3 regions of the Streptomyces sp. AC602_WCS936 genome follow, and region 3 is predicted to be linked to each of the others. Evidence: riboswitches for the same ligand, from Rfam matches in the RefSeq annotation. Region 3 holds a riboswitch; each other region holds the start of a gene.

Region 1 (7,960 bases), on a different contig from region 3:
GCCGTACGTGCGCGCCTGCCGCACGAGGGCGCGCTGGCGTTCGCGTCCCTCGGGGCCGCTGTCGGCGTACCCGGCGGAGATCACCACCAGGCCCTGCACGCCGTGCTCGCCGCACTCGGTGACGACCTCGGGGACACGCTCGGCGGGGACGGTGACGACGGCGAGGTCGACCGGCCCGTCGATGTCGCGCACCGAGCGGCACGCGGACACCCCTTCGATCTCCTTCCGGTCCTCGGGGAAGGCCTTGTTCACGGCGTACAGCCGACCGGTGTAGCCCGCGTCCCGGATGTTGCCGAGGATGCTGCGGCCGACCCCGCCCGGCGTGCGGCCGGTGCCGACGACCGCGACCGAGCCGGGCCTCAGCAGCCGCTGCACGGAACGCGCCTCCGCGCGCTGCTCGCGCGCGTACTGCACGGCCAGGGAGCGGTCGGTCGGTTCGAGGCCGAACTCCAGGCGGACCACGCCGTCCTCGAAGCTGCGCTTCTGGGTGTACCCGGCGTCCACGAACACCTTGATCATCTTGGTGTTGGCGGGCAGCACCTCGGCGGCGAAGCGGCGGATGCCGCGCTCCCGGGCGACGGCGGCGATGTGCTCCAGCAGCGCGGAGGCGACGCCGCGCCCCTGGTGGGCGTCCTGGACGAGGAAGGCGACCTCGGCCTCGTCGGCGGGTGCGGTGGCGGGCGTTCCGCCGGCGCCGATCCGGTCGTAGCGTACGGTGGCGATGAACTCGCCGCCGACGGTGGCCGCGAGTCCCACCCGGTCCACAAAGTCGTGGTGCGTGAAGCGGTGGACGTCCTTGGCGGACAGGCGAGGGTACGGCGCGAAGAAGCGGTAGTACTTCGACTCGTCGGAGACCTGCTCGTAGAAGCTGACCAGGCGCTCGGCGTCATCAACGGTGATGGGGCGGACGCGCGCGGTGCCGCCGTCGCGCAGCACCACGTCGGCCTCCCAGTGGGCGGGATACTCGTGCCGGTCCGACGAGGTCTGCATGGGCCCCAGAGTACGGCTCGCGTACGACAACGGCGCGAGGCAGTCTGTGGAGGACGGAAGGTCGGGCCGAGGCCGCGGTCCGACGGTCACGCGGGGCGGCGCACGGCGCCGTCCCGGCACGCTTCACGATGTGGGAAACTGGTCTAGACAAGACTGGTCTAGACAACATGAAACCTTGAACACCTGAAGGGCAGCATCACATGGCTGAGCGCCGCGTCAACGTCGGCTGGGCCGAGGGCCTCCACGCCCGCCCCGCCTCCATCTTCGTCCGAGCCGCCACGGCCACAGGCGTCCCGGTCACGATCGCCAAGGCCGACAGTTCCCCCGTCAACGCGGCCTCCATGCTGGCCGTCCTCGGCCTCGGCGCCCAGGGCGGCGAGGAGATCGTCCTCGCCTCCGACGCCGAGGGCGCGGACGCCGCCCTCGACCGGCTGGCGAAGCTGGTCACCGAGGGCCTCGAGGAGCTTCCCGAGACCGTCTGACCGACGGCAAGAGCAATGCCGAACGGCCCGCCCGGAGCACCGGGCGGGCTTTTCTTTTCCCCTCTCCACGAACCGCGCTACCGATTTTCGAGGGCATTCGCAGGCAGCGCAAAATACCCCTTCAATCAATACCTCTTGTATATGGGCCGCGTGTTAATACCGCAGGCTCGGCGTGTTTACGGCACGTTGCGAATTCCTCACGCTCTCGGTCCGCCCGCCCTCGGGGGCGAACCGCAGTCGGTACGCGGGAGCGGACCGCTCGGTGTGCAGCGCCATGAGCGCCCGCGCGCGCTCGCCGTCGCCCCGGGCCACCGCGTCGGTGATCGCGCCGTGCTCCGCCCAGCAGCCCGCCGGATCGGCCGGCGCCGCCACGGCGTACATCCAGGCGATCTTGCGGCGCAACTGGGTCAGCAGGGACGCCAGGGAGGGACTGCAGGCGGCCTGGGCGAGGGTCTCGTGGAACCACCCGTCCAGTGCGCGCAAGTCCTCGCCGCGGCCCTGCCCGGCACGTTCCTGACCGAGCCTGACCAGCCCGCGCAGCACCTTGAGGTGGGCATCGGTGCGACGCCGGGCGGCCCGTGCGGCGCCCAGGGGTTCCAGGAGGGCACGGGTCTCCAGCAGGTCGGCGGCCTCCTGTTCGGTGGGTTCCGCGACGCACGCGCCCGCGTGCCGCCGGGTCACCACGAAGCCCTCGGCCTCCAGCGTGCGCAGGGCCTCGCGGACGGGGACGCGGGAGACTCCGTAGCGGCGGGCGAGGAGTTCCTCGGTGAGGCGGCCGCCGCGCCCGTGGACACCGGCGACGATGTCGTCCCGGATCGCCGTGCACACCGAGTGCGCCGGAATACGCATGCCCGACCTCCGCCTTGATCCCCGTGAAACGTCGACGATTGACGCGTGTTCAGTGACTCTAGGCCAGTCAAGCGGATATCCGACGGCGGGCCGGATTTCATGGACATTTTTTGGACAGCGGTCGCGTTCCCGGACCACACGTGGAAATGCGAAAGGCCCCCGCTCAGGGAGCCGGGGCCTTTCCAGAACCTTACCGAACCTTGCCGTCAGCGGTCCGTCGTCAGACGTTCACGCCGTGGGAGCGGAGGTAGGCGACGGGGTCGATGTCCGAGCCGTACTCGGCGCCCGTACGGGCCTCGAAGTGCAGGTGCGGTCCCGTGACGTTGCCGGTGGCACCGGAGAGGCCGATCTGCTGGCCCGCGGAGACCGACTGGCCCACCGAGACGCCGATGGACGACAGGTGGCCGTACTGCGTGTACGTGCCGTCGTGCATCTTGACCACGACCTGGTTGCCGTACGCCCCGCCCCAGCCGGCCTCGACGACGGTGCCGACGCCGACGGCGTGCACGGTGGTGCCGGTGGAGGCGTGGAAGTCGATCCCGGTGTGGCTGCCGGAGGACCACAGGGAGCTGCCGGCCTGGTAGGCGGTGGAGACGTACGAGGCGGTGATCGGCGACACGAAGGTGTTGAGGCGCTTGCGTTCCGCCTCCCGCGCGGCGCGCTCCTTGGCCTCGCGCGCCTCTTCGGCCGCTTCGGCGGCCCGCTCGCGCGCGGCCTCCCGGGCCGCCTCGCGGGCGGCGGCGAGCTGGGCGGCCTGCTCCTGGGCAGCGGCCTGGGCGTCGATCTCGTCGGCTATGGAGTCGCCGATGGAGATGACCGGGGTGATCCCGGTCTGCTCCGCCTCGGGCTCCGCGGCGAGCGCCGGTGCGGCGAGGGTGCCGACGACGCCGGTGGTGGCGAGGGCCGCGACTCCCGCCGCGCGGGCGGTGGTGCGGTGCATCCGGCTGGGACGGCGGTGCTTCCCGGTGGCGCGCGTGAACGCCATGTAGAGGCTGTTCCTTTCCTTCCCTCTCGCCTACCGGGTTAGCTGACGGGTTCGGAGGTGGAAGGTCTCCTACGGGCCCCCTCGCTGCACGCGCGGGCGTCCGATTCACCCCAGGGACTGCGGTGGGTCCCCGGCTCCCCTGGCTCGCGCCGTACGGGGACTCGGCGATGACTGTCCGGTGCCGCGGGTGCGGCGTACTGCCTGACGAACAGCCCGGAAGACGCTAAGCGCGGCTGCCTTCAATCCTCAAACGCAACAAGCTTTTTGTAGCGCATGCCACAGGGCAGACGGGCCGTCTCTCCCTCAATTCGGACAAACGGCGGCCCTGGTGACACTCGGGTCACCAGGGCCGCCACGCGCGCGTGGCGCTACTCGGCCGACACCACGGTGACTTCACCGATGCCGAGGGCCTCGACGGGCGTCTTGATCTGCGCGGCGTCGCCGACGAGCACCGTCACCAGGCGGTCCACCGGGAAGGCGTTCACGACCGCCGCCGTGGCCTCCACGGTGCCGGTGGCGGCGAGTTGGCGGTAGAGCGCGGCCTGGTAGTCGTCGGGCAGGTGCTGCTCGACCTGGTCGGCCAGCGTGCTCGCCACGGCCGCCGCCGTCTCGTACTTCAGCGGCGCCACGCCCACCAGGTTCTGCACGGCGACGTCGCGCTCGGCGTCGGTGAGTCCGCCTTCCGCGAGCGTGCGCAGCACCGTCCACAGGTCCTGCAGCGCGGGGCCGGTGTTGGGGGTGTCGACGGAGCCGCTGATGGCGAGCATCGCGGCGCCGGTGCCGTCGGGCGCGGAGAGCAGGACCTGCCCGAATGCCCGTACGCCGTAGGTGTAGCCCTTCTCCTCGCGCAGCACGCGGTCCAGGCGGGAGGTGAGGGTGCCGCCGAGGCAGTACGTGCCGAGGACCTGTGCGGGCCAGACGCGGTCGTGCCGGTCGGCGCCGGTGCGGCCGATCAGCAGCTGCGTCTGGACGGCGCCGGGACGGTCCACGATGACGACCCGGCCCCGGTCGTCGGCGGTCACCGGGGGCACGGGGCGCGGTTCGGCGGCGGAGCCGGTCCACGCGCCCAGGGTGTCGCCGAGCAGCGCGCCGAGGTCGATGCCGGTGAGGTCGCCGACGACCACGGCGGTGGCCGTGGCGGGACGCACGTGCTTCTCGTAGAAGGCCCGTACGGCGGCGGAGTCGACGTTCGCCACCGTCTCCTCGGTGCCCTGGCGCGGGCGCGACACGCGTGAGCCGGCTGGGAACAGCTCCTTGGAGAGCTCCTTGGCCGCGCGGCGGGCCGGGTTGGCCAGCTCGTGCGGGATCTCGTCGAGCCGGTTGCGGACCAGGCGTTCGACCTCGCCGTCCGCGAACGCGGGTGCCCTGAGGGCGTCGGCGAGCAGGCCGAGGGCCTTGGCGAGGCGCGAGGCGGGCACCTCCAGGCTCAGCCGGACGCCGGGGTGGTCGGCGTGCGCGTCGAGGGTGGCGCCGCAGCGCTCCAGCTCGGCGGCGAACTCCTCGGCGGAGTGCTTGTCGGTGCCCTCGGAGAAGGCGCGCGCCATGATGGTGGCGACGCCGTCGAGTCCGGCGGGCTCGGCGTCCAGGGGCGCGTCGAGGAGCACCTCCACGGCGACGACCTGCTGGCCGGGCCGGTGGCAGTGCAGCACGGTGAGGCCGTTGTCGAGGCTGCCGCGCTCGGGGGCGGGGAACGCCCACGGCTTGGGCTCGCCGCCCTGCGGCTGGGAGTGGAAGTCCATGGTGGCGAGCTCGGTCACTTGGCCGCCTCCTCGTTCTCGTCGGTGGCGTCGTCCGCGTCGGCGGCGGTCTCGTCGGCGGGGGCGGTGGGCTCGTAGACGAGCACCGCGCGGTTGTCGGGGCGCAGGCGGGCCCTGGCGACCTCCTGGACCTCCTCGGCCGTCACCTCGAGCACCCGCTGCACGGCGGTGAGGGCGAGCTGGGAGTCGCCGAACAGGACGGCGTAGCGGCACAGTTCGTCGGCGCGGCCCGCGACGGTGCCCAGGCGGTCCAGCCACTCGCGCTCCAGCTGCGCCTGGGCGCGCTCCATCTCCTCGGCCGTCGGGCCCTCCTCGGCGAACCGGGCGAGCTCCTCGTCGATGGCGGTCTCGATGACCGGCACCTCGACGTCACCGGACGTCTTCACGTCCAGCCACCCCAGGGAAGGCGCTCCGGCGAGCCGCAGCAGGCCGAACCCGGCGGCGACGGCCGTGCGGTCGCGGCGCACCAGCCGGTTGTAGAGGCGGGAGGACTCGCCGCCGCCCAGGACGGTGAGGGCCAGGTCGGCCGCGTCGCACGCGCGCGTGCCGTCCTCCGGCAGGCGGTAGGCCGCCATCAGGGCGCGGGCCGGGACTTCCTCCTCGACGACCTCGCGCAGCTGCTCGCCCATGATGTCGGGCAGTGAGCCGTCCCGTGGGGGCTGCTTGCCGTCGTGCGAGGCGATGGAGCCGAAGTACTTCTCGATCCAGGCGAGCGTCTGCTCGGAGTCGATGTCGCCGACGACGGACAGCACCGCGTTGTTCGGCGCGTAGTACGTGCGGAAGAACGCCCGCGCGTCCTCCAGGGTCGCCGCGTCCAGGTCGGCCATCGAGCCGATCGGCGTGTGGTGGTAGGGGTGCCCCTCCGGGTAGGCCAGGGCGGTGAGCTTCTCGAAGGCGGTGCCGTACGGAACGTTGTCGTAGCGCTGACGGCGCTCGTTCTTGACGACGTCGCGCTGGTTCTCCATGGACTCCTCGTCCAGGGCGGCCAGCAGGGAACCCATGCGGTCGGCCTCCAGCCAGAGGGCGAGCTCCAGCTGGTGGGCGGGCATGGTCTCGAAGTAGTTGGTGCGCTCGAAGCTCGTGGTGCCGTTGAGCGAGCCGCCGGCGCCCTGCACCAGTTCGAAGTGGCCGTTGCCCTTGACCTGGGCGGAGCCCTGGAACATGAGGTGCTCGAAAAGGTGAGCCAGGCCGGTACGTCCCTTGACCTCGTGGCGCGAACCGACGTCGTACCAGAGGCACACCGCCGCGACCGGGGTCAGGTGGTCCTCGGAGAGCACCACGCGCAGGCCGTTGGCCAGGCGGTGCTCGGTCGCTGTCAGGCCGCCGGAGTCTGCCTGGGCTGTGGCCGTGTGACCCATGGGCATGTACGTCCCTTCGATCGCGGAATGCTGAGCGGAGTCAGCCGGGTGGAAACACTGGTCGGAACTGCGGAATTCCGCCGATCCTGCCGATCCTGCCACTGTATGCAAGCGTGCGGGCGGCCGGTGGAGTTCCCGGACCGCGTACGCCGAGAGCGAGAACGGGGTCGGCGGCCCGGGGACGGGCGTGCGGAACGAGGGCGTACTCTGCGGGCAGCGCCGGGCCGGGCAGCCCGTGACGGGTCCTGGTCGGTCGCTGTCAGTGCCGCGGTCCACAATGGACCGCGTCAGATCACCGTTCACGCTTCAGCAAGGAGCCGGCAGCGATGGCCCGCCGTAGTACGAAGACCCCGCCGCCCGACGACTCGTACGAGGAGAAGATCCTCGACATCGACGTCGTCGACGAGATGCAGGGCTCCTTCCTCGAGTACGCGTACTCGGTCATCTACTCCCGTGCGCTGCCGGACGCCCGGGACGGCCTCAAGCCCGTGCACCGCCGCATCGTCTACCAGATGAACGAGATGGGCCTCAGGCCCGAGCGCGGTTACGTGAAGTGCGCCCGCGTCGTCGGCGAGGTCATGGGCAAGCTGCACCCGCACGGCGACGCGTCGATCTACGACGCCCTGGTGCGCATGGCCCAGTCCTTCTCGATGCGCGTGCCCCTGGTGGACGGCCACGGCAACTTCGGCTCGCTGGGCAACGACGACCCGCCGGCCGCCATGCGGTACACCGAGTGCCGGATGGCCGATGCCGCCGGCCTGATGACGGAGTCCATCGACGAGGACACCGTCGACTTCGGCCCGAACTACGACGGCCAGGAGCAGGAGCCGGTGGCGCTGCCCGCCGCCTTCCCCAACCTGCTGGTCAACGGCGCCTCCGGCATTGCGGTCGGCATGGCCACGAACATGCCGCCGCACAACCTGCGCGAGGTCATCGCGGCCGCCCGGCACCTCATCCGGTACCCGAACGCAGACCTGGACGCGCTGATGAAGCACGTGCCGGGCCCCGACCTGCCCACCGGCGGCCGGATCGTCGGCCTGCCCGGCATCCGGGACGCCTACGAGACCGGCCGCGGCACGTTCAAGATCCGCGCGACGGTGTCCGTGGAGACCGTCACGGCCCGCCGCAAGGGCCTCGTCGTCACCGAGCTGCCCTTCGCGGTCGGCCCCGAGAAGGTCATCGCGAAGATCAAGGACCTGGTCGGCTCGAAGAAGCTCCAGGGCATCGCGGACGTCAAGGACCTCACCGACCGCGAGCACGGTCTGCGCCTGGTCATCGAGATCAAGAACGGCTTCGTGCCCGAGGCGGTCCTCGAACAGCTCTACAAGCTGACGCCGATGGAGGAGTCCTTCGGCATCAACAACGTCGCCCTGGTGGACGGCCAGCCCCTCACCCTGGGCCTCAGGGAGCTGCTGGAGGTCTACCTCGACCACCGCTTCAACGTGGTGCGGCGCCGCAGCGAGTTCCGCCGAGGCAAGCGCCGGGACCGTCTGCACCTGGTCGAGGGCCTGCTCGTCGCGCTGGTGGACATCGACGAGG
Region 2 (7,960 bases), on a different contig from region 3:
GCGGCGGAGCCGCCTTCCTCACCGGCCGCACCCGGCGCGCCGGACATACCGGACATCAGGCCACTTTCCAGGCCACCGAGGTTCGGCAGGCCCAGATCCGTGGTGATCTTCACCGTGCCGGACAGCTGCTCGACGTCCGACTTGGCGATCTTCTCTATGAGTTGTTCCGCCGTGACCTTCGGGAGGTCCGGGTCCCCGGAGTCGGCGATCGCGGGGACGAGCCCGATCGTCGCGGCCGCCACTCCCATCACCGCGACCGGGACGACGTAGCGCGCGGCCTTGCGCCGTCCGGCGCGCGAGTCCTCGCCCTCCCCGGCGGTCCTGTTGTCGTCGGAATCGATCGGTGCCATCTGTGCCCTACCTCCGTCGTCGGCGGCGGCTGTCTCGCGACCTCGCACTCGTCGTCTCACCCGTGAGCCGCCATTCTCACCCGAATCGGTGAGGATTGGTGTTTTCCGTGGTGTCCATCTGACCAAATCGGCCGGGAAGAAGCGTCAGACCGCGGACTCAACTCCGCGTACTCCTGCGGGATGACACGGACGGGCCGCGCCTCCCCCGGCCCGTAGGGGGCGGGGTACGCCTACGACGTGAGGCGGGTCACCGCGCCGCGCGTTCAGCCGGCCCGGTGCACCACGGCGTCGCACAGCTCCACCAGCGCGGACTTCGCCTCGCACTCCCGCAGCGGGGCCAGCGCCGCCCGGGCGTCCCTGGCGTACCGGACGGTGTCCTTGCGCGCCTGTTCCAGCGCGGGGTGGGCGCGCAGCAGGCGCAGCGCCTCGGCGTGCCGGACGTCGTCGCTCAGGTCGGAGTCGAGCAGCTCGGACAGGGCGATGTCCTCGGCGAGCCCCAGCCGCTCCGCGCGCTCGCGCAGCCGCAGCACCGGCAGGGTCGGGATGCCCTCGCGCAGGTCGGTCCCGGGGGTCTTGCCGGACTCGTGGGAGTCGGAGGCGATGTCCAGGACGTCGTCCGCGAGCTGGAAGGCGACGCCGAGCCGCTCGCCGTACTGGGTGAGCACGTCGACGACCGTCTCGTCGGCGCCGGACATCATCGCGCCGAACCGGCAGGAGACCGCCACCAGCGACCCCGTCTTGCCGCCCAGCACGTCCAGGTAGTGGTCGACCGGGTCACGTCCGTCCTGCGGTCCGGCCGTCTCGAGGATCTGGCCGGTGACCAGCCGCTCGAACGCCAGGGCCTGCACGCGGACCGCCTCGGGCCCGAGGTCGGCGAGGATCTGGGAGGCGCGGGCGAAGAGGAAGTCGCCGGTGAGGACGGCGACCGAGTTGCCCCAGCGGGTGTTGGCGCTCGACACCCCGCGGCGCACAGCGGCCTCGTCCATCACGTCGTCGTGGTACAGGGTGGCGAGGTGGGTCAGCTCGACGACGACGGCCGAGGGCACGATGCCGGGGGCGTAGCGGTCGCCGAACTGGGCCGAGAGCATCACCAGCAGTGGCCGGAACCGTTTGCCGCCGGCCCGCACCAGGTGCTGGGCGGCCTCCGTGATGAAGGGCACCTCGCTTTTGGTTGCCTCAAGCAACCCTTCCTCGACCGCAACCAATCCGGCCTGGACATCGGCTTCCAGAGCCTGGTCCCGCACGCTCAGCCCGAACGGCCCGACGACGGTCACGAGGGGTCTCCTGTCTGCTGGTGTCTACTGGCGATTACCTGGTTTGTCGATAGGTCGCTGCCACCACTCAAGTCAGCGTATCCGGTCACGTTTCGATCACCGCTAGCGCCCACCGTTACAGGCCGGTCGGTATCGGATCATGCGCGGTATGTTTTTGATCAGGCGATATGAGCAGATATCGATCGACATCCTCGAGGCCGAAAGCCGCCACCGAAGATCACATCACTCCTCCCAACGGCCCGCACTCCGAGTACGTCACCCACTCGGCCCTCCCTCCGATACGTATCCGATACGAACGCATGCCCGCACGACGCGCTCGTGAACACCGGACGGCGCGGCGGCCGAATACGAAGCCCACCCGACGGCACCCCGAACCGGCCACGCACCCGCCTCCGAAGCCCTCCCAACCTGCGGACGATTGACTCACACTTAAGCTGAATGCCCGATTTGCCGCTCTTGTTGAGGGCGGTGAGTTGGCTCACTTCACGCCGCCCGCAGGCAACCCGGCCGCCGACTGCGCCCTCCCTTTGCCCCGCAAGCGAGTTGAAGCTTGGCAGCCGCAAAGGATCAAGCGCCCCAAATGCCCCAGACCAAGGTCAACAGGCGCGTTGGGTGATTCCTGCACTTGTTCCGGACATGTGCTCTCGCATACGTTCCCGGCCTGTCGGGCGGACGCCGAATCCTGCCACCGCCCGGACGCACAGTCATCCGCCAACACACTCGCCGGCAGGAGCGGGGGACCCAGGTAAGTCGCCGCACCGGTCACCACCGGAGCGGCTAGGGGTGAAGCCGTGCCCGTCAGGGCCCGGCCGGGCACCTCCCCGCCCGAACCCGACAGCTCACCTCGCAGGCGTAAGGAGAGGGACTCAGCATGTCTGCCAACGGTCAGAACCGTCACGCCCGCACCAGCCGCCTCGCCCGCAAGCTCGCTGTCGCCGGCACCGGCGCCGCGGTGCTCGCCCTGCCGCTCATCGGTGCCACCAGCGCCTCCGCGGCCACCCCGGCCGCCGCGCCGGCCGCAGCCACCGCCACGACGACGTACTCGAACACCCTCGACGGCTGGATCCGGGAGTCGCTGGACGTCATGGCGCAGCACGGCATCCCGGGCACGTACGAGGGCATTCACCGCAACATCATGCGGGAGTCGTCCGGCAACCCGCTCGCCATCAACAACTGGGACATCAACGCCGTCAACGGCACCCCGTCCAAGGGCCTGCTCCAGGTGATCGACCCGACCTTCCAGGCGTACCACGTGCCCGGCACCTCCTGGGACCCGTACGACCCGGTCGCCAACATCACCGCCGCCTGCAACTACGCGGCCGACCGCTACGGCTCGATCGACAACGTCTTCGGCGCGTACTGAGCCGTACCAGGCGCGTACTGAGCCGTACCAGGCGCGTACTGAGCTGAGCTGCGCTAAGAGGTACTGAAGATCCGTTCGAGGACGACGGCCACGCCGTCGTCCTCGTTCGTCGTGGTGACCTCGTCGGCGACCGCCTTGAGTTCGGGGTGGGCGCCGGCCATGGCGACGCCGTGGGCCGCCCAGTGGAACATGGGGATGTCGTTGGGCATGTCCCCGAAGGCGATCGTCCGCCGCCGGCCCACTCCCAGGCGCTCGGCGGCCAGCGCGAGGCCGGTCGCCTTGGTGATGCCGCACGGCTGGAGCTCCACCGTCCCCGGACCCGACATGGTGACCGTGGCCAGCGAGCCGACCACCGCGCGCGCCGTCGCCGCCAACTCGTCGTCGGACAGGTCGGGGTGACGCAGCAGCACCTTGCTGATCGGCGTGGCCCACAGTTCGTCGCGCCGGTCGACGCGCACCGCGGGCAGCGTCGGGTGGGGCATCAGGTACCCGGGCTCGATGAGGGTGAGGCCGTCCACCCCGTCCTGGTCGACCGCGGCGTACACCTGCCCGACCTCCGCCTCGATCTTGCCGAGCGCGGTTTCGGCCAGTTCCCGGTCCAGGGTGACCGACCAGAGCATCCGGTGCGCGCCCGCGTCGTACACCTGCGCGCCCTGTCCGCACACCGCGAGCCCCGTGCAGCCGAGGCGGTCCAGGAGGGGGCGCACCCGGGGCGCCGGCCGCCCCGTCACCACCAGGTGCCGCGCACCGGCGCCGGCCGCCCGGGCCAGCGCGGCCAGCGACCGGTCGGAGACCGTGTCGTCGCCGCGGAGCAGCGTGCCGTCGAGGTCGGTGGCGACGAGTGAATATGCGGTGCGGTCCATGATCAGAGAATACGGACGCGGCACGTGCCCGACTCACCCGCGACCGCTTCCGGACCGCTTCCGAACGAGGACGCCGCGAGTACGTCCGACTACGCACGACGACGCCCGAACGTGTCCGAAACCTGGCACATCATCGGCTAAAGCCGGTTAAAGGCCTGTGCACCGGTTGGCAACAAGATGGTCCGCTGCCTACCGGCCGGGCGGCCCCGGAGGTACCTTCCTTGTGTCCAGGGGGGACTTGATCGGGGGGTCGGGTTGAACAGCGGACGTGTGCGTGTGCTCAGGCCGGAGGAACTGGGCGAGGGGGAACGGGAACGCTGGCGCGAGCTGCGCGCCAAGTCGTCGGCACCACGCAATCCGTTCATGGAACCGGAGTTCACCGAGGTCGTGGGCCGGGTACGGCCGCGGGCGCGGGTGGCGGTGGTGTACGACGGCGGCGAGGCGGCGGGTTTCCTGCCGCACGAGCGCGGGCCGCTGGGGCAGGGCCGCGCGATCGGGCTCGGGGTGTCGGACTGCCAGGGGGCGGTGCTCCGCCAGGACCTCGCCCCGGACACCCGCCGACTGCTGCGGGCCTGCTCCCTGTCCAGCTTCGCCTTCGACAACCTGGAGGCGGAGCAGGGACTGTTCGTGCCGCACGCCGCCGAGGAGCACGCCACCTACGTCATCGACGTGGAGCAGGGGTACGCGGCGTACGAGAGCGCGTTGCGCGCGCGGTCGCCGAAGTTCCTGAAGACGACCCTCGCCAAGGAGCGCCGGCTCGGCCGCCAGGTCGGGGACGTGCGCTTCGTCTTCGACGAGCGGGACCCGGCCGCGCTGCGCGCCCTCATGGGCTGGAAATCGGCGCAATACCGCAGGACGGGGCGCCGGGACCGGTTCGCCCAGGAGTGGATCACCCGGCTCGTCGGGCGGCTGGCCGGGACCCGGGCGACCGAGTGCACGGGCACGCTGTCCGTGCTCTACGCCGGCGGACGGCCGATCGCCGCCCACTTCGGGCTGCGCTCGGCGACGGTCCTGGCGTGCTGGTTCCCGGCGTACGACCCGGACTTCGCCAAGTACTCGCCGGGGCTGGTCCTGCACCTGCGGATGGCCGAGGCCGCAGCTGCCGAGGGCATCGGCATGCTCGACATGGGGCGGGGCCCGGCGGAGTACAAGGACTCGCTGAAGACCGGCGAACTGCCCGTGTACGAGGGCGCGGCGACGCGTCCGGGAGCGGGCGCCGCGCTGCACTGGCTGGGCCGCGAACCGGTCCGCCGCGCGCACGGTTTCGTGCGCGGGAGGCCGCGGCTGGCGTCGCTGGCGGTGCGGACGCTGCGGGGAGCGGGCCGGCTGCGCCGGTCGTGACGGCGCGCAGGTCGTTCGGGATGTTTCGGGATGCAGAGGGCAACCACGAGGGGGTGGGCGCATGGCCGGTGGGCGGCGTGCGCGGCGGGAGACACGGCGGGAGATCGAGCAGTTCCTGGGCATCGGGCCGGTGCAGGTCGCCGAACTGGATCTGCCCGGTGCTCGGGGGGCGGCGGGGGCGGGGGGCGACCCTGGCGACGAGGGCGTAGCGCTGAGACCGGGGCCGGGCGGCCCACCGGTCACGCCCGGTTCGGTGTTCGTACTGGTCAGACGTGCGGGGCAGCCCGTCGGCACCCTCCTCGGGCAGGTGCCCGACGGCGCGGACCCGGTGGCGGTGCTGGCCGGGCTCGCCCGGGAGCTGCCCCCGCAGGCGCCGCCGGAGCCGTTGCCCGTGCCGCCGTCCGCCAGTGTCGTGGTCGCCACCCGGGAACGCGCCGGCCAACTGGCCCGCGCCCTGGACTCGCTGCTCGCCCAGGACCACCCGGACTTCGAGGTCGTCGTCGTCGACAACGCGCCCGTGACCGAGGAGACCCGGGAACTGGTCGAGCGGAAGTACGGCGAGCGGGTGCGGTACGTATGCGAACCGGTGCCGGGACTCGCCATCGCGCACAACCGGGGCCTGGCGGCCGTACGCGGCCAGGTGGTCGCCTTCACCGACGACGACGTGGTCGCCGACCCGCGCTGGCTCACCGAACTGACCGCGCCCTTCGCCACCGACCCGGGACTGGGCTGTACCACGGGGCTGATCCTGCCCGCGCGGCTGCGCACCCCCGCCCAGGTGCTGCTGGAGAGCCACGGCGGCTTCGCGAAGGGGTTCACCCCGCGCACGTACGACCCGGCGCACCCGCCCGCCGGCGAGCCGCTGTTCCCGTTCACCGCGGGCCGCTTCGGCTCCGGCGCCAACATGGCCTTCCGCACGGCGGTGCTGCGTTCGGTGGGCGGCTTCGACCCGGCGACCGGCGCGGGCACACGGGCGCGTGGCGGCGACGACCTCTACGGGTTCGTCCGCGTCCTCGCCGAGGGGCGGCGGCTGCGGTACACGCCGAGCGCGCTGGTCTGGCACCACCACCGGGAGACCTGGCGGGACCTGGAGACGCAGGCGTACGGCTACGGCGCCGGCCTCACCGCGTACCTCACGGCGATCCTGGTGAACCGGCCCGCGCTGCTGCCGGCCTTCCTCGCGCGGGTGCCGGGCGGGCTGGTTCACGCGCGGGGGCTGACGGCCGTGCGCGCGATCGGTGCGGGGGGCGGTGCGGGTGGCGGTTCCGGTGACGCGGGGGCGGGGGCGGGCGTGCCGGGTGGGCACGACTCCCGTACGCATCCCTGGCCGCGGCGGCTGTCCCGGCTGCAGCGCCGGGGCATGCTGTACGGCCCCGTCGGCTATCTGCGCGCCCGCCGGGCGCTGCGTACGGTCGGGCTGGAGGCGAGATGAACGAGGGGACGACCGCGCACATACCGGTCTTCCTGTACCACGCGGTGATGGACGACCCGCCCTCGTGGATCGCCGAGTTCACCGTCCGCCCCAAGGAGTTCGCGGCGCACCTCGACGCGATCGCCGACAGCGGCCGGACGCCCGTCACCATCAGCGTGCTCGCCGACCACCTCGCCGGGCGGGCCCCGCTGCCGCCCCGGCCGGTACTGCTCACCTTCGACGACGGCTTCGCCGACCTGCCCGGCCCCACGGCCGAGGTGCTGGCCGAGCGCGGGATGCCCGCCACCGCGTACTTGACCACCGGAGCCATCGCCCCCGGCGGCCGCAGCCTGCTGCCGCCCGCGCCGATGATGACGCTGGGCGAGGCGGCGGAGCTGGAACGTTCCGGCATGGAGATCGGCAGCCACACCGTCACCCATGCCCAGCTCGACACCCTGTCCGCCAAGGACCTGGCGTACGAACTGCGCAGGTCCAAGGCGGTACTGGAAGACGCCCTCGGGCATCCGGTGCGCCACCTCGCCTATCCGCACGGCTACAACAGCGCGAAGGTGCGGTCACTGTCGGCCCGCGCCGGGTACGAGACGGCCACCGCGGTGCGGCACGCGCTCAGTTCGGACCGCGACGAGCGGTACCGCATCGCAAGGCTCATCGTGCGGCAGAGCCACACGGTCGCCGACGTGGCGGGATGGCTGGCGGGAGACGGCGCCCGGATCGCCCCCTACCGGGACGGTCCGAAAACGGTGGCGTGGCGCTGGTACCGGCGAGGCCGGGCCATGGTCCGGGGGCCCGAGTTCGCCGGGTGACGACCGCGTGGGCTGCCTGATGACCGGCCGGTTCCGCCGGATGCCGCCCGGCCCGGTCATTCGAGCGGCTGGTTGAGGTGAGGGTCGGCGGCCACCTTGCGCAGGCTGTCCCACGCCTGCTCGTTGGCTACAGCCAGATTGCAGTGCGGTCCCGGGTCGCGGTAGTTCCACTGGAGGGCCGCCTTGACGCCCTCCAGGTCCTTGAGCACCCCGGGCACCCGCGCGTACCAGTCCGCCTGCCGGTCCGGGCGCTTCGGATCGGACGCGCTGCCGAACTCCGACAGCATCAGGGGCTTGTCGTCGGAGATGTTGGCGCGGATCCAGTCGTGGGTGGCGTACTGGGTCTGGGCGAAGCTGAGCCAGTCCGTCTCGTGGCAGAGGTAGTAGTTGTACTGGTTGTAGCCGATCCAGTCGACGTACTCGTCCCCCGGGTACATCTTCTCGAAGAGGTCGGCGTGGTTCAGGTAGCCCGTGATGATCCAGGTCCACACGACGTTGTCGACGCCCAGCTCGCGGAAGCGGTCGTGGATGTGC
Region 3 (7,960 bases):
CGTCCGCATCGTCGGCCTCCTGAACAGCATCAGCGTGTGGTGGCACGTCGTCGGCGTGGCGGTGATCGTCGGCGCGCTGACCTTCGCGCCGGACCAGCACCAGTCGGCGTCCTTCGTCTTCGGGGAGTTCGTCAACAACACGGGCTGGGGCAGCGGCGTCTACGTGGTCCTCATCGGCCTGCTGATGGCCCAGTACACCTTCACGGGCTACGACGCCTCCGCCCACATGACCGAGGAGACGCACGACGCGTCGACGGCGGGCCCCAAGGGCATCGTCCGCTCCATCTGGACGTCCTGGATCGCCGGCTTCGTCCTCCTCCTCGGCTTCACCTTCGCCATCCAGTCCTACGAGGGCGCCCTGACGTCGCCCACCGGCGCACCGCCCGCGCAGATCCTGCTCGACGCCCTCGGCGCCACCGCGGGCAAACTGCTCCTCCTCGTCGTCATCGGAGCCCAGCTGTTCTGCGGGATGGCCTCGGTGACGGCCAACAGCCGCATGATCTACGCCTTCTCGCGCGACGGGGCGCTGCCCTTCTCGCACGTCTGGCACACGGTGAACCCTCGCACCCGCACGCCGGTCGCGGCCGTCTGGCTGGCCGCCCTGGGCGCACTCGCCCTGGGCCTGCCCTACCTGATCAACGTCACGGCGTACGCGGCGGTGACGTCGATCGCCGTCATCGGCCTCTACATCGCCTACGTCATCCCGACCCTGCTGCGCGTCCGCAAGGGGGCGGCCTTCGAACGCGGACCGTGGCACCTGGGCCGCTGGTCCGGCGCGGTGGGCGTGATCGCGGTGACGTGGGTCTGCGTCATCACGGTCCTGTTCATGCTGCCGCAGGTCTCCCCGGTGACCTGGGAGACCTTCAACTACGCGCCGATCGCCGTCCTGGTCGTCCTCGGCTTCGCCGCGACCTGGTGGCTGGCCTCGGCCCGCCACTGGTTCCTCAACCCCGACCACGAACGCACCCGGGCCCGCCTGGCGGCCCGCGCGAACGCACCGGAGCCGGTGGACCCGTAACACCGCCGCGCACGACGAGTACGACGAGCCCGACGCGGCCGTGACCCGGATACCCGATCGGAGTCCCGGCCGCGTCGGGCTATGCTCGGTATGGCAACATCACGCAACACCGCGCGGCACCCCCTGGGCCCTTAGCTCAATTGGCAGAGCAGTGGACTTTTAATCCATTGGTTGTGGGTTCGAGTCCCACAGGGCCTACCGGCCGGACCCCAGCTCACAGAGTCAACGAGCTGGGGTCTTTGTCATGCGCACCGTGGCCCGGCGGTAAAGTCCTTCGACATGCGTACAACACCCCCCGGCTTAGACGGGGTTGACCTCCGCCCCCGCAGGGTCGTCACCCCGCGCCGCCTCGGCGCCGCCGCCGTGGTCTACGGCGTCTTCGTCGCGGGCTGGTACCTGGGGCAGCCGGTGACTCCCGAGTGCCATACCGACCAGGCCGCCCTCGACCGGGCCGCCGAACGGTACGGCCCCGAACCGTCCCCCACGCCCACGCCCACGCCCACAGCCGGCCCCACCGGCATCCCCCCGGACTTCTCGGTCGAGGCCGGCCGTGCCACGATGAGCATCGCGATCACCTCCTACGCCGTCGCCTGCACCAACGACACGAGCGAACGCCCACGCCTCCGGGCCTGGTTCGGGGGCGAGTGGGGCTAGACGGGATGCCCACCTGGATAACCCTCCGCCGCATCGGCGTCGTCACCACTCTGTACGCCGTGTTCCTGGCCGGATGGTGGCTCGGCCAGCCCGTGCGGTCCGACGGCTGCCTCGAGGACCGGGCCACCGCCGGGGACGACGCCCGCCTCGCGCCGGTGGAGCCGGCCGACCCCGGCCGCTACCTCGAGAACATGGGCCTCGACCTGGACTTCGGTCTCCTCGACTGGGCCGACGACCTGGACGGTCGCCGTGACGGCGAGTACGGCCCCAGCGACCACGGCTACGAGTTGCGGGCCGAGGCCGGAACGCCCGTGACGTCCGGCACGGACTACACCGCCTGTTCCTACAAGAAGCGCGCCCGCCTTCTCGCGTGGGTCAACGGCGACTTCGAGTGACCATCGCAGATCATGGTGGGAGTGGCGATGATCGAGGCCCGCCCCACCCGTCCGTCCCCGGAGTACGCCCCATGTCCCTCCCCTACGTCCTCCTCTCCGCCGCCGTCTCCCTCGACGGCTACCTGGACGACACCGGCCCCGAACGGCTCCTGCTCTCCTCGCCCGCCGACTTCGACCGGGTCGACGAGGTACGGGCCTCCGTGGACGCGATCCTCGTCGGCGCCGGCACGATCCGGGCCGACAATCCACGGCTGCTGGTGAACTCGGCCGAGCGGCGGGCCGCCCGGGTCGCGGCGGGGCGGGCGGAGTACCCCCTCAAGGTCACCGTCAGCGCCACCGGCGAGCTGGACCCGGAGGCCAGGTTCTGGCACACGGGCGGGGAGAAGGTGCTGCTGACCACGGACGAGGGCGCCCGGCGGGCCCACGCGCTCGGGATCGCGGCCGACATCGTGCCGCTCGGTGCCGTGCTCGACTGGCGGACGGCGCTGGAGTATCTGCACGACCGGCGAGGTGTGGGGCGGCTGATGGTCGAGGGCGGCGGGACGGTCCACACCCAGCTGCTGCGGCGGGAGCTCGCCGACGAGCTGCAGCTCGTGCTCGCGCCGCTCCTCGTGGGCGACCCGGACGCGCCCCGGCTGTTCGGGCCCGGCGGCTATCAGAGCGGGCGGCTCAGGCTCGTGGAGGCGCGGCGCATCGAGGACGTCGTACTGACGCGGTACCTGCCGACCGCGCCCGGCACCGGCGACCGGGTGACCGCCGCCGACCGGCACTGGCTGGCGCTCGCCTGCGAGCTGGCCGAGCTGTGCCCGCCGTCGGCGACGGCGTTCAGCGTGGGGGCGGTCGTGGTCGCCGCCGACGGGACGGAGCTGGCGCGGGGGCACTCACGGGAGGGCGGGGACGCCGTGGTGCACGCGGAGGAGGCCGCGCTGGCCAAGACCGACCCCGGCGATCCGCGGCTCGCCACCGCCACCGTGTACTCCAGCCTGGAACCGTGCGCCCGCCGCGCCTCCCGGCCGGCCCCGTGCGCCCGGCTGATCCTCGACGCGGGGGTGCGCCGGGTGGTCACGGCCTGGCGTGAGCCGGACACCTTCGTGCCGGGCGCGGACGGCAGCGGGGTGCTCGCCGCGCAGGGCGCCACCGTCGTCGTACTGCCCGATTACGAGGGGCGGGCGAAGGCGCCGAACCGCCATCTGGAGAGGTAGGGAGATACGGATGTGCATTCCGCCCCCCGGATGACGTACAGTGGAGACACAACGACGCGGGGTGGAGCAGCTCGGTAGCTCGCTGGGCTCATAACCCAGAGGTCGCAGGTTCAAATCCTGTCCCCGCTACTGAAGGCCGAGGGCCGGAATCCATGAGGATTCCGGCCCTCGGTGCGTTCACCCGGTCGGCCCTCACGACTCGCCCCCCGCCTCCACTCCCGGAAACCTGGAGGACCAGGCGGCAAGCGGCGTGGACGTGCGGGGTGGCGGGAGACGAGTGGTGCGGCCAGGTGACGTGGACGACGAGGGGGCGTACGCCAGGGCCGACGGCCGGCTCCCCGGCGATCCCGTGCCCGACCCCGGACTGGGCGACACCGTCGAGGTCCTGCCGTCCGAGGCCGAGCAGCACCGCCGCCGCTCGTACGGGCGGGTCCTCGTGCGCCTGCTGCCCGTCCTGCTGATCGTCGTCGCCGTCCTGTACGACATCTTCACCCCCCGCTACTTCACCGCGGGCCCCCTCTACACGGCCGCGCCCCTGGTCGCCGCCGCGGTGTACTCGCGGCGCGGCACGGCGCTCACCAGTGCCGCCGTGGTCGCCGCCGTCGTCGGGCTCCAGCTGAGCAAGGACGTCATCCACTACGTCGACTCCCTCACGGAGCTGATCACCATCACGACGGTGGCCGCGCTCGCCGTCCTCGTCAACGCCTTCGTCCGCCGCACCGGCGAGCGGCTCGTCTCCGTCCGCGAGATCGCCGAGGCCGCCCAGCGGGCCGTGCTGCCCGAACCCGCCGAGCGGATCGGCGGCTTCGAGATCGCCGCCTGCTACGAGGCGGCGCAGGCCGACGCGTTCATCGGCGGCGACCTGTACGCGGTGCAGGACAGCCCGCGCGGCATCCGGCTCATCGTCGGCGACGTGCGGGGCAAGGGCATGGGCGCGGTCGCCGCCGTCGCCGTCGTGATCGGCGCATTCCGGGAGGCCGCCGAACAGGAGACGACGCTGGAGGCGGTGGCCCAGCGGCTGGAGCGGGCGCTGGCCCGCGAGGGCACCCGGCGCGACGGGCTGGACGCCTTCGAGGGGTTCACCACCGCCGTACTCGCCGAACTCCCGCACGGCGACGGGGTCGTCCGCGTCCTCAACCGGGGGCATCCGCCACCGCTGCTGCTCTACGCCGACGGCACCCTGCGCCCGCTGCCCGCCCGGGAGTCGGCGCTGCCGCTCGGGATGGGGGAACTGGGCGTGTGGCCCGACCGGGCGGAACAGGCCCCGTTCCCCGGCGGGGCCACGCTGCTGCTGTACACCGACGGACTGTCGGAAGCCCGCGACGACCGGGGCGAGTTCTACGACCCGCACGAGCGGCTCGCCGGCTGCGTGTTCCGGCACCCGGAAGAACTGCTCGGCACCCTCGCCGAGGACGTGCGCAGGCACTCCGGGGGCGGCATGGCCGACGACATGGCGCTGCTCGCCGTACGACGGCCCTGATCACCGCCCGTGATGAAGCGAGCGCCCTCCGCATAACAACTGACATACCGTCAGGTGAGGTGCTTGCGGAAAGTGGTGCCGAAGGGGCACTGAGGAGTGGTCAACTCGCCCGGATTTAACCATCCATGAGGCCTGTGTCCACCCGGGTTTCGTTAATGATCAAGCGGAACGGCTTGGAATCCGAGGCCCGCGTCTATTAACGTTCGATAACGCAGCGCGGTCGTCCCAGCCGTCACAGAAGGCGGCTCCGTGCGCACGCGCCGAATCCCGCAAGGGAACCGGGGAACCACCACTTGGGGTGAATCGGGCGTATGACGCCGTGCCAGTCACGGCGGATATACGCGCGTAGGAGACCTTCCTGCTCCGAACCCGTCAGCTAACCCGGTAGGCGAAAGGAAGGAAAGGAGTACGCCCACGTGGCGTCCAACCGGCCTGCCCCCGAGGCCCCGTTCGTGCCCAGCGGGCACGACACCGACACCTTCGGCTACGACGTCCACCGCGCCGAAGAGGGCCCCTGGGAGGAGTGGAACCCCACCGCGGAGTCCATCCGCCCCGTGCGCGGCCGGCACCGCGTCGCCAAGCAGCGCGGCGGACTCGCCCGCAGCTCCACCGTCCTCGGTGTCGGTGTCATAGCCGCCGTCGGCGCGGGCGGCATGGCCAGCGCGCAGACCGGCAAGCCGCCGGTGTCCATCTCCATGCCGGACCTGCCGAACGTCGGCTCGATCCTCTCCGACGAGGAGCCCGAGCCCGAGGGTTCCGCCACCCCGCTCAGCGGTATCGCCGCCGCCTCCGCCGGCACCGGCCAGGAGACCACCGCCGACGCCGGCGAGTCGCTGCGTGCGCGGATCATGGCGCAGGCCGAGCAGCAGCAGGCCCAGGTCGAGAGCAAGGCCGCCGCCGAGGCCGCGGCCGCCGCCGAGAAGAAGGCCGCGGAAGCCGCCGCCAAGGCGGAGAAGGAGGCCGAGGCCAAGGCCGCCGCCGCCAAGAAGAAGGCGGAGGAGGAAGCCGCGAAGAAGGCCGAGGCCGAGCGGCTCGCGAAGCTGGCCAAGCAGTACACGCTGCCCACCTCCTCGTACACGATCTCCTCCACCTTCGGGCAGGCGGGCCCCTACTGGTCGTCCGGCCACCACACCGGCCTCGACTTCGCCGCCCCCACGGGCACGCTGCTCAAGGCGGTGCACAGCGGCACGATCACATCGGCCGGCTGGGACGGGTCGTACGGCTACAAGACCGTGCTCACCCTCGATGACGGCACCGAGATCTGGTACGCCCACCAGTCCTCGATCAACGTCAGCGTCGGCCAGGAGGTCACCACCGGCGACGTCATCGGCCGCGTCGGCGCCACCGGCAACGTCACCGGCGCCCACCTCCACATGGAGGTCCACACGGCCGGCGGCGGCAGCCTCGACCCGATGGCATGGCTGCAGAGCAAGGGCCTCACCCCCTGAGCCGCACCGCACCGCACACGCCGGTCGTCACTCCTGATCCCCGGCGGTCCTGACGGCGACCCCCCGACGTCAGGGCTGCCGGTTTGCGGGATCTTTGCCCCGCTGCCGGAATCCCGGGATCCGTCGGGCTCGTTGACGCAGTACATGACTTCTCTGCGCAAGCTCGGCTCCTCCGACCTGGAGGTCTTCCCCCTCGCCCTCGGCGGCAACGTCTTCGGCTGGACCGCCGACCAGGACACCTCCTTCGCCGTCCTCGACGCCTACACCGCGGCGGGCGGCAACTTCGTCGACACCGCCGACTCATACTCCGCATGGGTCGACGGCAACAGCGGCGGCGAGTCCGAGACCCTCCTCGGCAAGTGGCTCGAGGCCCGCGGCAACCGTGACGACGTCGTCCTCGCCACCAAGGTCAGCCAGCACCCCGAGTACCCGGGACTGAGCGCCGCGAACATCAAGGCCGCCGCCGACGCCTCCCTGCGCCGCCTTGGCACCGACCACATCGACCTCTACTACACCCACTTCGACAAGCCCGAGGTGCCGGTCGAGGAGATCATCGGCGCGCTCGACGAACTGGTGCGGGCGGGCAAGGTCCGGCACATCGCCGCCTCCAACATCTCCGCCGAGCGGCTCGCCGCCTCCCTGGACTTCTCCGACCGCGAGGGCCTCGCCCGGTACGTGGCACTCCAGCCCCACTACAACCTGGTCTCGCGCGACACCTACGAGGGCGGACTGCGCGACCTCGCCGAGCGGGCCGGGCTGGCCGCCGTGCCCTACTACGCCCTCGCGTCCGGCTTCCTCACCGGCAAGTACCGGCCCGGCGCGAGGGTCGACAGCCCGCGCGCGGGCGGCGCCGCCAAGCACCTGGAGAGCGAGCGCGGGCAGCGGGTCCTCACGGTCCTGGACGAGATCGCCGAAGCCCACGACGCCCCCGTCGCCACGGTCGCCCTGGCCTGGCTGGCCGCACAGCCGACGGTGGCCGCGCCGATCGCGTCCGCGCGCACGGTGGAGCAGCTGCCGGCGCTGCTGGGAGTGGCGGAGCTGACCCTGACTGAGGACGAGACCGGGCGGCTGACGGAGGCGTCGGCCTGAGGCACGCTACGGCCGGTGGGGGTGGGGCCGGGGGTACGGCGCCTACGGGTACGGGGGCCGGACGGACACGGGGTACGGGGTCGGTGACGGGGCCGCTGCGAAGGCCGGAGCCCACGGGCCCGCGTATCCGTAAGCGCTGCCGTACGTGCCGTGCCCGGCGCGGGCGCCGTACATCCCCTGCGCCCCGTACGCCCCGTGCCCCGGCCAGGCGGCGACCGGTGGCGGAGCCGTGACGCGGGCCGCGTGGTCCAGCGCCGGGCGCGCCACCTCGCGGCGTTGCCACAGGGCGCCCAGCAGTTCCCGTTCCCGCAGGGCGAAGTCGGCGCCCGCGCGGCCCTCTCGCCCCCGCCGCCGCAGGAACGCCAGCGAGGTCGCGTACGCCTCGTACTGCGCCACCGCCCGCGCGGCCTGCTTCCCGGCGTGCCGGCGGGCGTACTGCCGGGCGAGGCGGCGGGCGTGCATCGAGCCGAGCGCGTGCGGCTCCGCCGGGGCCAGCCAGCCGGCCATGACGTACGCGGGCAGCTCGGTGCGCACCGTGCGCAGTTCGCGCTGCCGGGTCCAGATCACCAGCCAGGTCAGCAGGCCGAAGCAGGGCACCATGAACGCCCCGTACACGGCGAGGAAGCCGTACTCGCCGAACGCGGCCGAACCGTTCCACAGCGCGTGCACGCCCA

What was found. Region 3 has a riboswitch for cyclic di-AMP ahead of KUM03_RS15225 (M23 family metallopeptidase). Riboswitches for the same ligand answer to the same signal wherever they lie in the genome.
Positions count from the first base shown of each region.
Region 1: linked by a shared signal. The riboswitch ahead of KUM03_RS08220 (M23 family metallopeptidase) and the one ahead of KUM03_RS15225 (M23 family metallopeptidase) in region 3 are both predicted to bind cyclic di-AMP.
Region 2: linked by a shared signal. The riboswitch ahead of KUM03_RS03895 (transglycosylase SLT domain-containing protein) and the one ahead of KUM03_RS15225 (M23 family metallopeptidase) in region 3 are both predicted to bind cyclic di-AMP.

Region 1 covers NZ_JAGMUF010000017.1:111,043-119,002, reverse strand. The annotation lists partial or broken gene KUM03_RS08235 (GNAT family N-acetyltransferase) at 1-990, opposite strand, end outside; gene KUM03_RS08230 (HPr family phosphocarrier protein) at 1,191-1,472, shown strand; gene KUM03_RS08225 (GntR family transcriptional regulator) at 1,626-2,321, opposite strand; gene KUM03_RS08220 (M23 family metallopeptidase) at 2,542-3,306, opposite strand; cyclic di-AMP (ydaO/yuaA leader) riboswitch at 3,319-3,483, opposite strand; gene KUM03_RS08215 (pitrilysin family protein) at 3,675-5,063, opposite strand; gene KUM03_RS08210 (pitrilysin family protein) at 5,060-6,427, opposite strand; gene KUM03_RS08205 (DNA topoisomerase (ATP-hydrolyzing) subunit A) at 6,748-7,960, shown strand, end outside.
Region 2 covers NZ_JAGMUF010000008.1:241,391-249,350, forward strand. The annotation lists gene KUM03_RS03885 (DUF2092 domain-containing protein) at 1-350, opposite strand, end outside; gene KUM03_RS03890 (polyprenyl synthetase family protein) at 614-1,624, opposite strand; cyclic di-AMP (ydaO/yuaA leader) riboswitch at 2,324-2,491, shown strand; gene KUM03_RS03895 (transglycosylase SLT domain-containing protein) at 2,496-2,987, shown strand; gene KUM03_RS03900 (HAD family hydrolase) at 3,041-3,850, opposite strand; gene KUM03_RS03905 (GNAT family N-acetyltransferase) at 4,127-5,191, shown strand; gene KUM03_RS03910 (glycosyltransferase family 2 protein) at 5,253-6,623, shown strand; gene KUM03_RS03915 (polysaccharide deacetylase family protein) at 6,620-7,426, shown strand; gene KUM03_RS03920 (glycosyl hydrolase) at 7,483-7,960, opposite strand, start outside.
Region 3 covers NZ_JAGMUF010000039.1:118,608-126,567, forward strand. The annotation lists gene KUM03_RS15190 (amino acid permease) at 1-1,018, shown strand, start outside; tRNA gene KUM03_RS15195 (tRNA-Lys) at 1,144-1,216, shown strand; gene KUM03_RS15200 (hypothetical protein) at 1,382-1,672, shown strand; gene KUM03_RS15205 (hypothetical protein) at 1,678-2,067, shown strand; gene KUM03_RS15210 (dihydrofolate reductase family protein) at 2,139-3,269, shown strand; tRNA gene KUM03_RS15215 (tRNA-Met) at 3,325-3,398, shown strand; gene KUM03_RS15220 (PP2C family protein-serine/threonine phosphatase) at 3,550-4,749, shown strand; cyclic di-AMP (ydaO/yuaA leader) riboswitch at 4,998-5,154, shown strand; gene KUM03_RS15225 (M23 family metallopeptidase) at 5,166-6,197, shown strand; gene KUM03_RS15230 (aldo/keto reductase) at 6,342-7,286, shown strand; gene KUM03_RS15235 (PrsW family intramembrane metalloprotease) at 7,329-7,960, opposite strand, start outside.